DNA from 3 places in the Kineococcus aurantiacus genome. Region 3 is predicted to be linked to each of the others. Evidence: riboswitches for the same ligand, from Rfam matches in the RefSeq annotation. Region 3 holds a riboswitch; each other region holds the start of a gene.

Region 1 (4,343 bases), 1.4 Mb from region 3:
GCTGGAGCTGGCCGGGGTCGATGACCTGTCCGTCCCGCTGGAGGGGGTGCCGGCGCAGGTGCGGCTGAGCGGTCTGCGCGTCACCGACACCGGCCTCGCCGTGGAGGGCGCGCTCGCGCCGGGCCCCGTCGACGTCCCCTGAGCCGCCCCGCCCACCCGGGGCCCCGGCCCCGCCGCGGCCGTGCGGCCCGGCCCGCGTGACAGGATCGCGCTGTGACCTACACCGCAGACGCTGGACGGTACGAGTCCATGCCCTTCCGCCGCTGCGGCCGCAGCGGCGTCGAGCTGCCCGCGCTCTCGCTGGGTTTCTGGCACAACTTCGGCGACGACAAGCCGTTCCAGACCCAGCGCGACATCGCCCGCCGCGCGTTCGACCTGGGGATCACCCACTTCGACCTCGCCAACAACTACGGCCCGCCCTACGGCTCCGCCGAGACGAACTTCGGCCGCCTGTTCCGGGAGGACTTCGCGCCGTACCGCGACGAGCTGGTCATCTCCTCCAAGGCGGGCTGGGACATGTGGCCCGGCCCGTACGGCGACCGCGGCTCCCGCAAGTACCTCACGGCGTCCCTGGACCAGTCCCTGCAGCGCATGGGCCTGGAGTACGTCGACATCTTCTACCACCACCGCCCGGACCCGGACACCCCGCTCGAGGAGACGATGGGGGCGCTGGACGCCATCGTCCGGTCGGGCAAGGCGCTGTACGTGGGGATCTCCTCCTACGGTCCCGAGCGGACGCTGCAGGCCTCCCGGATCCTGCGCGACCTCGGCACGCCGCTGCTCATCCACCAGCCGTCGTACTCCATGTTCAACCGGTGGATCGAGTCCGGGCTGCTGGACGTCCTGGAGGCCGAGGGGGTCGGCTGCATCCCCTTCACCGCCCTGGCCCAGGGGCTGCTGACCGACCGGTACCTCCACGGCGTCCCCGAGGACTCCCGTGCGGCGCAGGGCAAGTCCCTCGACCCCTCGGTCCTGAACGACGAAACCCTGCGCCGCATCCGCGGTCTGCAGGAGATCGCCTCCGGGCGCGGGCAGACGCTGGCGCAGCTCGCGCTGTCCTGGGTGCTGCGCGACCGCCGGGTCACCACGACCCTCATCGGGGCCAGTTCGGTGCGCCAGGTCGAGGACAACGTGGCCGCCGTGCAGAAGCTGGAGTTCAGCGACGCCGAGCTGGCCGCGATCGAGGAGTTCGCCGTGGACTCCGGCGTCGACCTGTGGGCCGGCGTCCGCGAGGGCGGCGAGAACTGACCCGTGGGCTGGCCCCCCCGCGGGGGGTCAGCCCAGTTCGGCCGTCGAGGGCCTGCGGCCCGCGCGCACGGGCACGAGCGCGATGAGCAGACCCGCCGCGGCCAGGACCCCGTGCAGCGTGGTGACCGGCCACGCCAGGTTCAGCGGGGTGTCGCCGGACCCCTCGCTGGACAGGCCCCACGCGAACAGCGCGGCGCAGGCGGCGAACAGCACGATCCCGAACCACCGCCCCCGGCGGGCGCCGGTGCGGCCCAGCAGCCCCAGCAGCCCCAGCACCACGTGCACGGCGCTGGAGAGCGGGTTGACCGAGAAACCGACCACCTGCTGCTCCTGGGTCCCGCCGGTCCAGTCCCCGACGCCGGACACCGCGAAACCCGCCACGCCCAGCAGCAGGAGCAGGACCCCCACGACCAGCGACAGGTGCTGCCCGGCGGTGGTGCGCGGGTGCACCGGCTCCACCGACCCCGCGAAGTTCTGGCTCATGAGCAGCCGCTACCCGGTGGTCCCCGGCGCAAACGGGCCCGGCCCCCCGCGGTGCTACTGTCGGCCGCGACACGGGGTGCTGCGCGCGGATCGCGCAGCTGAGATCACACCCGGAGAACCTGATTCAGGTAATGCTGACGAAGGGATGTCGCGGCATGGCTGCCGTCACGGGGGAAGACGTCGCGCGGGCACGGGCCGCGGTGGCGCAGCGCGCACCGCTGGTGCAGTGCCTCACCAACTCGGTCGTGCAGACCATCACCGCCAACGCCCTGCTGGCCGCCGGGGCCGCCCCGGCGATGGTCGACAACGTCCACGAGGCCGCCCCGTTCGCGGCCGTCGCCTCGGCCGTGCTGGTCAACGTGGGCACCCTCGACGACGTCAAGGCGACGGCCATGGCGCTGGCGGCCGGAGCGGCCCGCGCCCACGGCACCCCCTGGGTCCTGGACCCCGTCGCCGTCGGCGGCCTGGAGTTCCGCACCCGGGTGGCCCGCGACCTGCTCGAGCACGCCCCGACCGTGGTGCGCGCCAACGCCTCCGAGGTCCTGGGGCTGGCCGGCGCCGGAGCCGGGGGGCGCGGGGTCGACGCCACCGACGGGGTCGAGGACGCCGTCGAGGCCGCGCGGGCGCTGTCGTCGCGCACCGGCGGCGCCGTGGCCGTCTCCGGGACCGTCGACGTCGTCGTGCACGCCGGGCGCACCGTCCGCGTCCCCGGCGGTCACGAGCTGCTGACCCGCACGACCGGCGCGGGCTGCTCCCTGGGGGCGCTCGTCGCCGCCTACGCCGGGGTCGAACCCGACCCGCTGGTGGCGGCCGTCGCGGCCCACCTGCACGTCGCGGTCGCCGCCGAGCGCGCCGCCGAGCGCGCCGCGGGGCCGGGGTCCTTCGCCACCGCCTGGCTCGACGAGCTCGACGCCGTCGACGCCGGGGCGCTGGGCGCGGCCGCGGGACGGCTCGCGTGAGCTTCACCCCCAGCCTGTACCTGGTGACCGACACCGCCCTGTGCGGCGACCGCGGGGTCGCCGAAGTCGTGCGGGCCGCCGTCGCCGGCGGCGTCGACGCCGTGCAGGTGCGGGCCAAGCACGGCCCTGACCGCGACCGCCTCGCCCTCGTCGTCGCCGTGCGCGACGTCCTGGCCGGCACCGGGGTGCCCCTCTTCGTCAACGACGCCGTCGACGTGGCGCTCGTCGCGGGCGCCGACGGGGTCCACCTGGGCCAGTCGGACCTGCCGGCCGAGCAGGTCCGCCGCATCGCCCCGGGCCTGCTCGTCGGGCTGTCGGTCTCCACCGTCGAGCAGGCGCAGCGGGTGGACCCCGCGGTGGTGGACTACCTCGGGGTGGGCCCCGTGCGCGACACCGCGACGAAACCCGACGCCGCCGCCGCGCTCGGCGCCGAGGGCGTGCGGGCCGTCGTGGCCGCCTCGCCCGTGCCCTGCGTGGCGATCGGCGGCATCCACCCCGACAACCTCGACCCCCTGCGCGGCACCGGGATCACCGGGTTCTGCGTCGTGTCGGAGATCTGCGCGGCCGACGACCCGCGACGCGCGGCCCGGGCGCTGCGGAACCAGTGGGACCGCGCGTGAGCGCCGTCGCGCTCACCGTCGCCGGCAGCGACCCCAGCGGGGGAGCGGGCGTCCAGGCCGACCTGAAGACGTTCGCGGCGCACGGGGTGTACGGCACGAGCGTCCTGACCGCCCTGACGGCGCAGAACACCCGCGGCGTGCGCGGCGTCCACGTCGTCCCGGCCGGTTTCGTCGCGCAGCAGCTCGACGCGGTGCTCGACGACGTCACCGTGCACGCCACGAAGATCGGGATGCTCGCCGACGCCGGCGTCGTCGCCGCGGTGGCCGCCGCGGTGCGCTCCCGCGACGTCGGCCGCGTCGTCCTGGACCCCGTCATGGTCGCCACCAGCGGTGACCGCCTGCTCGACCCGGCCGCCGTCGCCGCCCTGCGCGAGGACCTGCTGCCGCTGGCCGACCTCGTCACCCCGAACGTGCCCGAGGCGGCCGTCCTGCTGGACGCCGAACCGGCCCGCGACCTCGACGGGTGCCGGGCGCAGGCGCGCGAGCTGTTCGCCCGCAGCGGGACCACCGTCCTGCTCAAGGGCGGGCACCTGACCGGGGCGGACAGCGTCGACGTCCTCGTCGGCGACGCCGGAGAACTCCTCCTGCGGCGGCCCCGGGTGGACACCACCGCGACCCACGGCACCGGCTGCACGCTGTCCTCGGCGCTGGCCGCGCAGGCCGCCCTGCACCCCGGCGCGGGCTGGGAGCAGCTCGCCGACCCCGCCCGCGACTACCTCCAGGCCGCCCTGCGCGCCGGCGCCGCCCTGCGCGTCGGGTCCGGGCACGGCCCCCTCGACCACGCCTTCGCCCTGCGGGAGGACCGACCGTGACCTTCACCGACCGGGCGTGGGAACGCACCGCGGCCGTGCGCGCGGCGATCGAGGCGTCGCCGTTCCTGGCCGAGCTGGGCGCGGGCACGCTCGACGCGGCCGTGTTCCGGCACTACCTGGAGCAGGACGCGATCTACCTGTCCGGGTACGCCCGCGCGCTGTCGCTGCTGGCCGCCCGCGCCCCCGACACCGCGGCCGCGACGTTCTGGGCGCAGTCCGCC
Region 2 (4,343 bases), 590 kb from region 3:
GACGAGCCTGACGCGGCTGTACCTCCTGTAGCGGTGGCCCGGGTGGGTGGTGACCGCAGGTGGGAAAGCGGTTACCATCGCCGGGTCCGAAGCGCGGCGACCGCCGCACCACCACGCGGAGGGGCCACCGATGACCACACGCACCCCGCTGCGGCCGGCCCGCTCCGACCGGGTGCCGAGCGTCGCGCTCGCCGGCGTCCACGGGTTCGGCCGCACCTACGTGGACCGGCTCGGGGCCCGCGCGGCCGCCGGCCGCCTGCGCTGGACCGGGGTCGCCGAACCGCGCCGCCAGGACGGTGTCGTCCCCGCGCAGGTCCCCTGGTTCGACGCGCTGCCGGACCTGCTGGCCGCCGGGGCCCCCGACGCCGTCGCGATCGCCACGCCCCTGCCCACGCACGCCGACCTGGCGATCGCGGCCCTGCGCGCGGGGTCCCACGTCGTCCTGGAGAAACCCCCGACGACCGGCCTGGCCGAGTTCGCCGAGGTCCTGGCCGTCGCCCGCGAGTGCGGCCGGCTCGTCCAGGTCGGCTTCCAGAGCCTGGGCTCGGCCGCTCTCGACCACGTCCGCGACCGCGTCGCCCGGGGCGGCGTCGGGGACGTCACCGGGTACGCGGCCGCCGGCTGCTGGGTGCGGCCCCGCTCCTACTTCACCCGCGCGGCCTGGTCCGGGCGCCGCCACCTCGACGGGCGCGTCGTCGCCGACGGCGTCGTGACGAACCCGCTCGCGCACGCCCTCGCCACGGCCCTGGCCGTGGCCGGCCGCACGCGCGTCGAGGACGTCACCGCCGTGCAGGTCGACCCCTACCGCGTCAACGACATCGAGACCGACGACACGACCTCCCTGGTCGTGTCGCTGCGCGAGGCCCCCGACCTGGTGGTGGCCGTGACGCTGGCCGCCGCCGAACCGGGCGAGCCGTTCGTCGTCGTCGAGGGCACCCGGGGCCGGCTGACGCTGCACTACACCCTCGACGTCGTCGTCGAGGAGGTGCCGGGACGGCCGCCGCTGGTGACGCGGCACGACCGGTTCGACCTGCTCGACGACCTCCTCGGCCGCGCCGCCGACGGCGGGCCGCTGCGGGCCCCGCTCGTGGCCGCCGGTGCGTTCACCCGCGTCCTGGACGCCGTCGTCACCGGACCCGCCCCCCGGGCGGTCGCCGACGCCCACCTGCGGCGCACCCCGCTGCCCGGCGGGGACGAGGCGGTCCGGCTCGTCGGCGTCGAGGAGGCCGTCGCCACCGTGCTGCGCGAACGGCGGACCTTCGCCGGGTGCGGGGTCGCCTGGACCCGGTGAGGGGTCAGGCGCCCGGCAGCGCCTCCCGCAGGGCCCGCACCGCCGCGGCGGCGTCGGGGGCCCCGGTGAGCGCCCGGACGACGACGACGCGGCGCGCGCCCGCGGCGACGACCTGCGGGACCGTCCCGCGGTCCACGCCGCCGATGGCGAACCACGGTTTCGCGGTCCCCGCCGCCGCGGCGTGCCGCACCAGGTCCAGACCCGTCGCGGCGCGGCCGGGTTTCGTCGGCGTCGCCCACACCGGCCCGGTGCAGGCGTAGTCGACGTCGTCGTCGGCCAGCGCCGCGTCGAACTGCTCCCGGTCGTGCGTCGAGCGCCCGATCGCGACGTCGGGGCCCACGACCCGCCGGGCCAGGGCCGGCGGCAGGTCCCGCTGCCCCAGGTGCAGGACGTCGGCCCCCACGGCGGCCGCGAGGTCGGCGCGGTCGTTGACGGCCACCAGCCGTCCGTGCCGGTGGGCCACGTCGGCCGTCAGGTGCAGCAGCTCCAGTTCCTCCACCGCGTCGAGCGTCCTGTCCCGCAACTGCACGACGTCCACCCCCGCCGCGAGCACCACGTCGAGGAACCCGGCCAGGTCGCCCCGCTCCCGGCGGGCGTCGGTGCACAGGTAGAGCCGGGCGTCGCGCAGATCGGGTTTCGGCACCCTGGAGAGTCTGCCACCGGTGGGGGTATGGTCCTCCCACCACGGGAGCCCGGCAGGCGGGCTGAGAGGGCGAGCGATCTCGCCGACCGTCCGAACCTGCACCGGTTAGCACCGGCGAAGGGAGAGTGGTGGCAGTGCCGCACGACGTCGTCGTGCTCGGGGGTGGCGTCGTCGGCGCCACCTGCGCGTGGCGGCTGGCCGAACAGGGCCTGCACGTCCTGCTCGTCGACCCCGAACCCGGTGCCGGGGCCTCGCACGCCGCGGCCGGGATGCTCGCCCCCGTCAGCGAGATGCACGGTTCCGAACCCGCGCTGCTGCGGCTGGGCCTGCACGCCGCCGGTGGTTTCGCCGACCACGCGGCCCGCGTCCAGGAGGCCTCCGGCCTGGGGGTCGGCTACCGGCCCACCGGGACCCTCCTCGTCGCGCTCGACGCGGGTGACCGGGCCCGGCTGGCCGACGTCCGCCGCCGCCAGGAGCAGTGGGGCCTGCAGGTCGAGCGCCTCAGCGCGGCGCAGTGCCGGCAGCGCGAACCGCTGCTCGACCCGGCCGTCGTGGCCGGGACCCTCGTGCCCGGTGACCACCAGGTCGACCCCCGGCGGCTCGTCACCGCGGTGCTGCGCGCCGCGCGCGAACGCGGCGTGGAGTTCCGGCGCACCACCGGCGAACCGGCGGTGACCGCCGGGCGCGTCACCGGCGTCCGGACGCCGCAGGGGGAGGTCGCGGCCGGCCGCGTGGTCCTCGCGACCGGGGCCCGCGCCACCGCGCACGCCCCCGTGCGCCCGGTCAAGGGCCAGGTGCTCCGGTTGCGCGGCAACGGTTCCCCCGTCCCGCACCACGTCGTGCGCGGAACCGTGCGGGACCGGGCGGTGTACGTCGTGCCGCGCGAGGACGGCGAGGTCGTCGTCGGCGCCACGACCGAGGACCTCGGCTACGACACCACCGTCACGGCCGGGGCCGTGCGGGACCTGCTCCAGGACGCCTGCGCGCTCGTGCCCGCCCTGGCCGAGCTGGAACTCGCCGAAGCCGTCGCGCGCTCGCGGCCGGGCTCGCCCGACAACCTGCCGCTCATCGGCGCCGGCGACGTCGAGGGGCTCGTGCTGGCCGTCGGGCACGGGCGCAACGGGGTGCTGCTGTCGGCGGTGACGGCCCAGGCCGTCACCGCGCTGGTCACCGGGCAGGACGTGCCGCCGCCGGTCGCGGCGTGCGCACCGGGCAGGTTCGAGGAACTCGTGAGGTGGAGGGGCTGATGGAGATCGTCCTGAACGGTGAGGTGTTCGCCTGCGCCGCGGGGGACACCGTCGCCGACGTCGTGGCGTCGGTCGGGTCGTGCCCGCCCGACGGGCGCGGGGTCGCCGTGGCGGTCGGCGACGAGGTCGTCCCGCGCGGGCGGTGGGCGGCGACGCACCTGCGCGCCGGGGACCGCGTGGAACTGCTCGGGGCGGTGGCCGGAGGGTGAACGACCCGCTCGTCATCGCCGGCCGGGAGTTCTCCTCCCGGCTCATCACCGGCACCGGGGGAGCCGCCAACCACGACGTCCTGGAACGGGCGCTGCGCGCCTCGGGCACCCAGCTCACGACCGTGGCCATGCGCCGCGTCGACCCGGGCGCCCGGGGTTCGCTGCTCGACGTCCTCGACCGCGTGGGCGTCGACGTCCTGCCGAACACCGCCGGGTGCCGCACGGCCCACGAGGCCGTGCTCACGGCCCGGATGGGCCGCGAGGCGCTGGGCACCGACTGGGTGAAGCTGGAGGTCGTCGCCGACGAGGAGACGCTGCTGCCCGACGCCACCGAACTCCTCGACGCGGCGGACCGGCTCGTCGAGGACGGTTTCACCGTCCTGGCCTACACCAACGACGACCCCGCCCTCGCGCTGCGCCTGGAACGGCTCGGCTGCGCGGCCGTCATGCCGCTGGGCGCCCCCATCGGCACCGGGCTGGGGATCCTCAACCCCCACAACATCGCCCTCGTCGCCGAACGCGCCTCGGTCCCCGTCGTCCTCGACGCGGGCGTCGGGACGGCCTCGGACGCCGCGCTGGCGATGGAACTGGGCTGCGACGCCGTCCTGCTGGCCACCGCCGTGACCCGCGCCCACGACCCCGAGCTCATGGGCTCGGCCATGCGGCACGCCGTCCTGGCCGGCCGGCAGGCCCACCTCGCCGGGCGCATCCCGCGCCGCCCGCTGGCGCAGGCGTCCTCCCCGCTGCGGGGCATGGCCGACTTCGGGGCCGACTTCGGGGCCGCGTCGTGACCGCGCTGGTGGAACCGGCGGCCGGGCTCACCCCGGCCGAACGGCGGCGCTACGCCCGCCAGCTGCAGCTGCCGGGTTTCGGCGAGCAGGCGCAGCTGCGGCTGAAGAACTCCCGCGTGCTCGTGGTCGGCGCCGGCGGCCTCGGTTCACCCGTGCTGCTGT
Region 3 (4,343 bases):
GACCGGGGGGTGGACGCCGGGCTGGGAGGTGCCGCCGCTCACGCCGCGACCTCCCCGGCCGACCCCGCCCGCAGGTGCACCCCGCCGGACCCGCCGAGGACGTCGAGCAGGCGCCCGTCGTGGGTGCTGACGACGACGGCGGCCCCGTCGCGGGCCGCGGCCCGCAGCAGACCGGCCACGGCCGACCAGGTCCGCCGGTCCTGCCCCACGCTCGGCTCGTCGGCCAGGACGAGCGCCGGTCCCGCGGCCAGGGCACCGGCGAGCGCCAGCCGGCGCTGCTCGCCGCCGGAGAGCCGGAAGGGGTTGACATCGGCGTGGTCGGCGAGCCCCAGCAGCTCGAGCAGCTCCTGCGCGCGGGCGGTGTCGCGGCCCAGGACGCGGGCCGTCGCGGCGGCCTCCTCGCGCACGGTGGCGGCGACGAAGGTGTGCTCGGGGAACTGCGGCACCCAGCCGGTGCGGGCGGCCAGCTCGGCCGAGGTCCAGTCGCCCGGCGCGCGGCGGCCGCGGCGGCCGGCCAGCTCCGGGGCCGCCAGCAGCTCCCCGGCGGTGGGCCGGGCCAGGCCGGCGAGCAGGGCCAGCAGGCTGGACTTCCCGGCGCCGCTGTCACCGGTGACCGGGGTGACGGCGCCCGCGGCGGCGGTGACGTCGACCCCGGTCAGGACGGTGGCGGGCGGGCGCGGGCGCAGCCCCCGGCGGCTGCGCACCAGCCCCAGCCCCCGGCCCCGCAGCGCGTCGCCGCGCACGCTCAGCACCGGGGCGAGGAGCCCGTCGGGGACGGCGAGGGGGACCGGGGTGCCGGCCCCGGGCGCCCACAGGTGGTCCACGCCGGCCAGGACCGGCCCGGGGGCGCCGTCGGCGGCGACGCGGCCGTCGGGTCCCAGCAGGACCACGCGGTCGACGTGGGGGGCCCACGCGGCGAGGTCGTGGTCGACGACGAGCAGGCTGCGCCCGCGGGCGGCGTCCAGGACGGCGGTGCGCACGGCGGCGGCGGTGGGCGCGTCGAGCATGGCCGTCGGCTCGTCCAGGAGCAGCACGGCCGGGTCGGCCGCGAGGGTCCCGGCGAGCGCCAGGCGCTGGCGCTCCCCGCCGGAGAGGGTGACGACCTCGCGGTCGCGGCCGGCGGTGAACCGGGCCGCGGCGTGGGCGCGGGCGACGTGCCGCCAGATCGCGGCCCGGTCCTGCCCCGCGTTCTCGGGACCGAAGGCGGTGTCCCGCCCGGCGGTCTCGGCGACGACGGCGTCCAGCGGGTCCTGCACGAGCAGGCCCACCTCCCCCGGCGCGGGGGTGCGCCGGTCGAGCCGGACGTCGCCGGTGGCGTCGACCTCCTCGCCGAGCAGACCGGCCAGGGCCCGCAGGACGGTCGACTTGCCCGCCCCGCTGGGCCCGGCGAGCAGGACGCGCTCCCCCGCGGCGACGTCGAGGTCGACGTCGCGCAGGAGGACGCGGCCCTGCGGGGAGGTGACCGTCAGGCCCCGCAGGGTGAGGTCAGGCACCGTGCTCGCGCCCGGCGGCGAAGGCGGACAGGGCCCCGGTGCGGGCCAGCGCCCGCACGAGGAGCCAGCCGCCGAGGCCGGCGACCACGGCGCCGGAGACGGCGAAGCAGCCGACGTACACGGCCTGCAGCGGCAACGTCCACTCCCCGGCGTAGTAGGCGAAGAGCTCGTAGACGCCTTCGAGGACAGCGGCCAGGACACCGCCGAGGACGGCGACGGCCGGGCCGAACCGGCGCCAGGCGAACAGGGCGACCGCGATCTCGACGCCGAGGCCCTGGATGACGCCGGAGACGAGGACGGACGTGCCCCACTGGTTGCCCAGCAGGGCCTCGACGCTGGCCGCGACCACTTCGGCGAGCAGTGCGGCCCCGGGCCGGCGCACGACGAGGGCCGCGACGACCGCGGGCAGCAGCCACACCCCGGCGAGGATGCTCTGGACGAACGGGACAGCGGTGAACAGGGGCGTCAGGACGGCGTACAGGACGTCCCAGCCCCAGAAGACGACGCCGAACGCGACGCCGAGCACGGCGGCGGTGACGAGGTCGACGGTGCGCCAGCGGTGGGGGCTGCGGGCGCGGCTGACGGTGCTGGTGCTCATGGTTCCTCCTGGGTCCAGGAGGGGGACGCGCGGCCGGGTGGCCACGCGTCGAGGACGTCCCGACTCCCTACGCCGGTGTGAGCCGGATCAGGTTCGAGGGTCTGCGGGTACCCGCACTCTCAGCGCCCACGGCGCTCCCCTGTCGTGTGCCCCGACCCTACCCCCGTCCCCGCCTCCCGCGGTGGGGGTGACGGGACTGGGAGGATGGGGGGGTGCTGCGGATGATGCGGGGACCGGACGGTGGGCCGTCGAGGGCGGTCCGGCTGCTGACGCTGGTCGTGGTCGTCGCGGTGCTGGGCGGCAGCGCGGCCGCCCTCACACCGCTCCTGGGCTGGCTCCTGGACCTGCTGTAGGGCAGGGTTCGGCGCATGAGCTCGATCGTCTGGAAGTTGGTCGGCCCGGGTGCCGGCATCCTCGCGACCGCGGTCGCGAGCCGCGTCACGAAGAAGATCTGGGTGACGGCGACGGGGTCCCCGCCGCCGGACAACCCGGAGGACCCGGACGTGGCGTGGAGGGAGGCGGTGGTCTGGGCGCTGGCCTCCGGCGCGATCATCGGCCTGACCCGGCTCGTCGTGGAGCGCCAGGCCGCGGTCTGGTACCGCAAGAGCTTCGGCGAGCTGCCGCCGGGTCTGGGCCCGGGCGACGACGGTGGGGTCGAGGCCAACTCCTGACCACCGGTCCGTGACTGCCGCGGCCGGCCCCCGCCCCGCGCGGGTGGGGGTCCGGTCGCGCGCGCCCGGACGCGGCCGTCGGGCGGGTGCTGCGCGACCACCTCGGGGCCTCCACGAACCCTCCCCGGGACCGACCCCGCGCGGGGGCCCTCCCCGGGTGCGGGCCGGCCGCGGCGGTGCTGCAGTGGTGGTCCGCACCGGGAACCACCCGGGAGCAGGGAGGAGAGCGACGATGAGCGCGAGCGACAAGATCAAGAACGCGGCCCAGGACCTCGCTGGGAAGGCGAAGGAGGCCGTCGGCGGCGCCAAGGACGACGAGGAACTGCGCCGCGAGGGTCAGAAGGACCAGGCGGCCGCCGACCTCAAGCAGCGCGGCGAGCACGTCAAGGACGCCTTCAAGGGCTGACCCTCAGCCGAACCGCTCCACGAGCCGGTCCTGACGGGCGTCGGCGACGGCGTCGACGACCCGCAGGGCCGGGTCCGCGTCGTGGTGGGCGACGATCTCCCGCGCGCCCTGCGCGAAGCTCGTCGTCGCCTCGAACCCGGGCACGAACCGCTTGAGCTTGCCGTTGTCGAAGACCACCGAGTGCGCCTTGTCCCCCAGCAGCCCCGGCCCGCGGTCGGGCGCCTCGCGCGCGATCACCTCGCTCGGCACGTGCACGAGCTGCGGGTCGGGGACCCCGGCCGCGGCCCCCAGCCGCCGGGCGATCCCGTCCCACGTGAGCACCTCGTCGCCCGTGAGGTGGACGACGTCGCCGATCGTGGCGGGCTCCCCCAGCAGCGGCACGAAGCCGGCGGCGAAGTCGGTGTGGTGGGTCAGCACCCACGTCGAGGTCCCGTCGCCGTGCACCACGACCGGCTTGCCCCGCCGCATCCGGTCGACCGCCGTCCAGCCGTCGTCGAGCGGCACGCTCCTGCGGTCGTAGGTGTGGCTGGGCCGGACGACGAAGGCCGGGAACCCGGTCTCGCGCCACTCCCGCGCCAGCAGCTCCTCGCAGGCGATCTTGTCGCGGGAGTACTGCCAGAAGGGGTTGCGCAGGGGCGTGGACTCGGTGATCGGCAGGTGCGCGACGGGTTTGGCGTAGGCGCTGGCGCTGGAGACGAAGACGTACTGCCCGGTGCGGCCGCGGAAGCGCTCGACGTCGGCCGCGACGTGCTCGGGGGTGAAGGCCACGAAGTCGACGACGGCGTCGAACCGCTCGTCGCCCAGGGCCGCGTCCACGCTCGCCGGGTCCCGCACGTCGGCCCGCAGGACCCGCGCGCCCTCGGGCAGGGGGCGCGTGCCGTGACCGCGGTTGAGGACCGTGAGGTCGATGCCGCGCCGGACCGCCAGGTCGGCGCACGCCGAGCTGATGATCCCGGTGCCGCCGATGAACAGGACCCGCAACGCCATGGTGCTCCTCGCCTCGACCCCGTCGTCCAGCTGGTTCGTCCGGATCGCGACCCTACGCGTCCGGCGCGCGGGCGGCGCGCGGGCGGCGCACAGTGGCCGGGTGAGCGACGAGAGCACCGACCACGTGGACCCGCGCGACAACGCCGAGGTCCGCGCCGTGCAGGACGGCGGCAGCCGGCAGAACGCCC

What was found. A riboswitch is a leader RNA that binds a small molecule or an ion and turns the genes downstream of it on or off. The one in region 3 is predicted to bind thiamine pyrophosphate.
Region 1: linked by a shared signal. The riboswitch ahead of thiM (hydroxyethylthiazole kinase) and the one ahead of BJ968_RS13230 (ECF transporter S component) in region 3 are both predicted to bind thiamine pyrophosphate.
Region 2: linked by a shared signal. The riboswitch ahead of thiO (glycine oxidase ThiO) and the one ahead of BJ968_RS13230 (ECF transporter S component) in region 3 are both predicted to bind thiamine pyrophosphate.

Annotation. Positions count from the first base shown of each region.
Region 1 is NZ_JACCBB010000001.1:1,335,636-1,339,978, reverse strand. Features, by position in the region: gene BJ968_RS06400 (LmeA family phospholipid-binding protein) at 1-142, shown strand, start outside; gene mgrA (L-glyceraldehyde 3-phosphate reductase) at 214-1,248, shown strand; gene BJ968_RS06390 (DUF4383 domain-containing protein) at 1,276-1,731, opposite strand; TPP riboswitch at 1,794-1,894, shown strand; gene thiM (hydroxyethylthiazole kinase) at 1,887-2,690, shown strand; gene thiE (thiamine phosphate synthase) at 2,687-3,310, shown strand; gene thiD (bifunctional hydroxymethylpyrimidine kinase/phosphomethylpyrimidine kinase) at 3,307-4,122, shown strand; gene BJ968_RS06370 (thiaminase II/PqqC family protein) at 4,119-4,343, shown strand, end outside.
Region 2 is NZ_JACCBB010000001.1:3,325,802-3,330,144, forward strand. Features, by position in the region: gene BJ968_RS16055 (urease subunit alpha) at 1-31, shown strand, start outside; gene BJ968_RS16060 (Gfo/Idh/MocA family protein) at 131-1,291, shown strand; gene thiE (thiamine phosphate synthase) at 1,296-1,934, opposite strand; TPP riboswitch at 1,966-2,075, shown strand; gene thiO (glycine oxidase ThiO) at 2,063-3,181, shown strand; gene thiS (sulfur carrier protein ThiS) at 3,181-3,390, shown strand; gene thiG (thiazole synthase) at 3,387-4,181, shown strand; gene BJ968_RS16085 (ThiF family adenylyltransferase) at 4,178-4,343, shown strand, end outside.
Region 3 is NZ_JACCBB010000001.1:2,732,357-2,736,699, reverse strand. Features, by position in the region: gene BJ968_RS13235 (ATP-binding cassette domain-containing protein) at 39-1,493, opposite strand; gene BJ968_RS13230 (ECF transporter S component) at 1,486-2,091, opposite strand; TPP riboswitch at 2,139-2,242, opposite strand; gene BJ968_RS13225 (hypothetical protein) at 2,304-2,444, shown strand; gene BJ968_RS13220 (DUF4235 domain-containing protein) at 2,460-2,762, shown strand; gene BJ968_RS13215 (CsbD family protein) at 2,995-3,168, shown strand; gene BJ968_RS13210 (NAD-dependent epimerase/dehydratase family protein) at 3,172-4,155, opposite strand; gene BJ968_RS13205 (hypothetical protein) at 4,256-4,343, shown strand, end outside.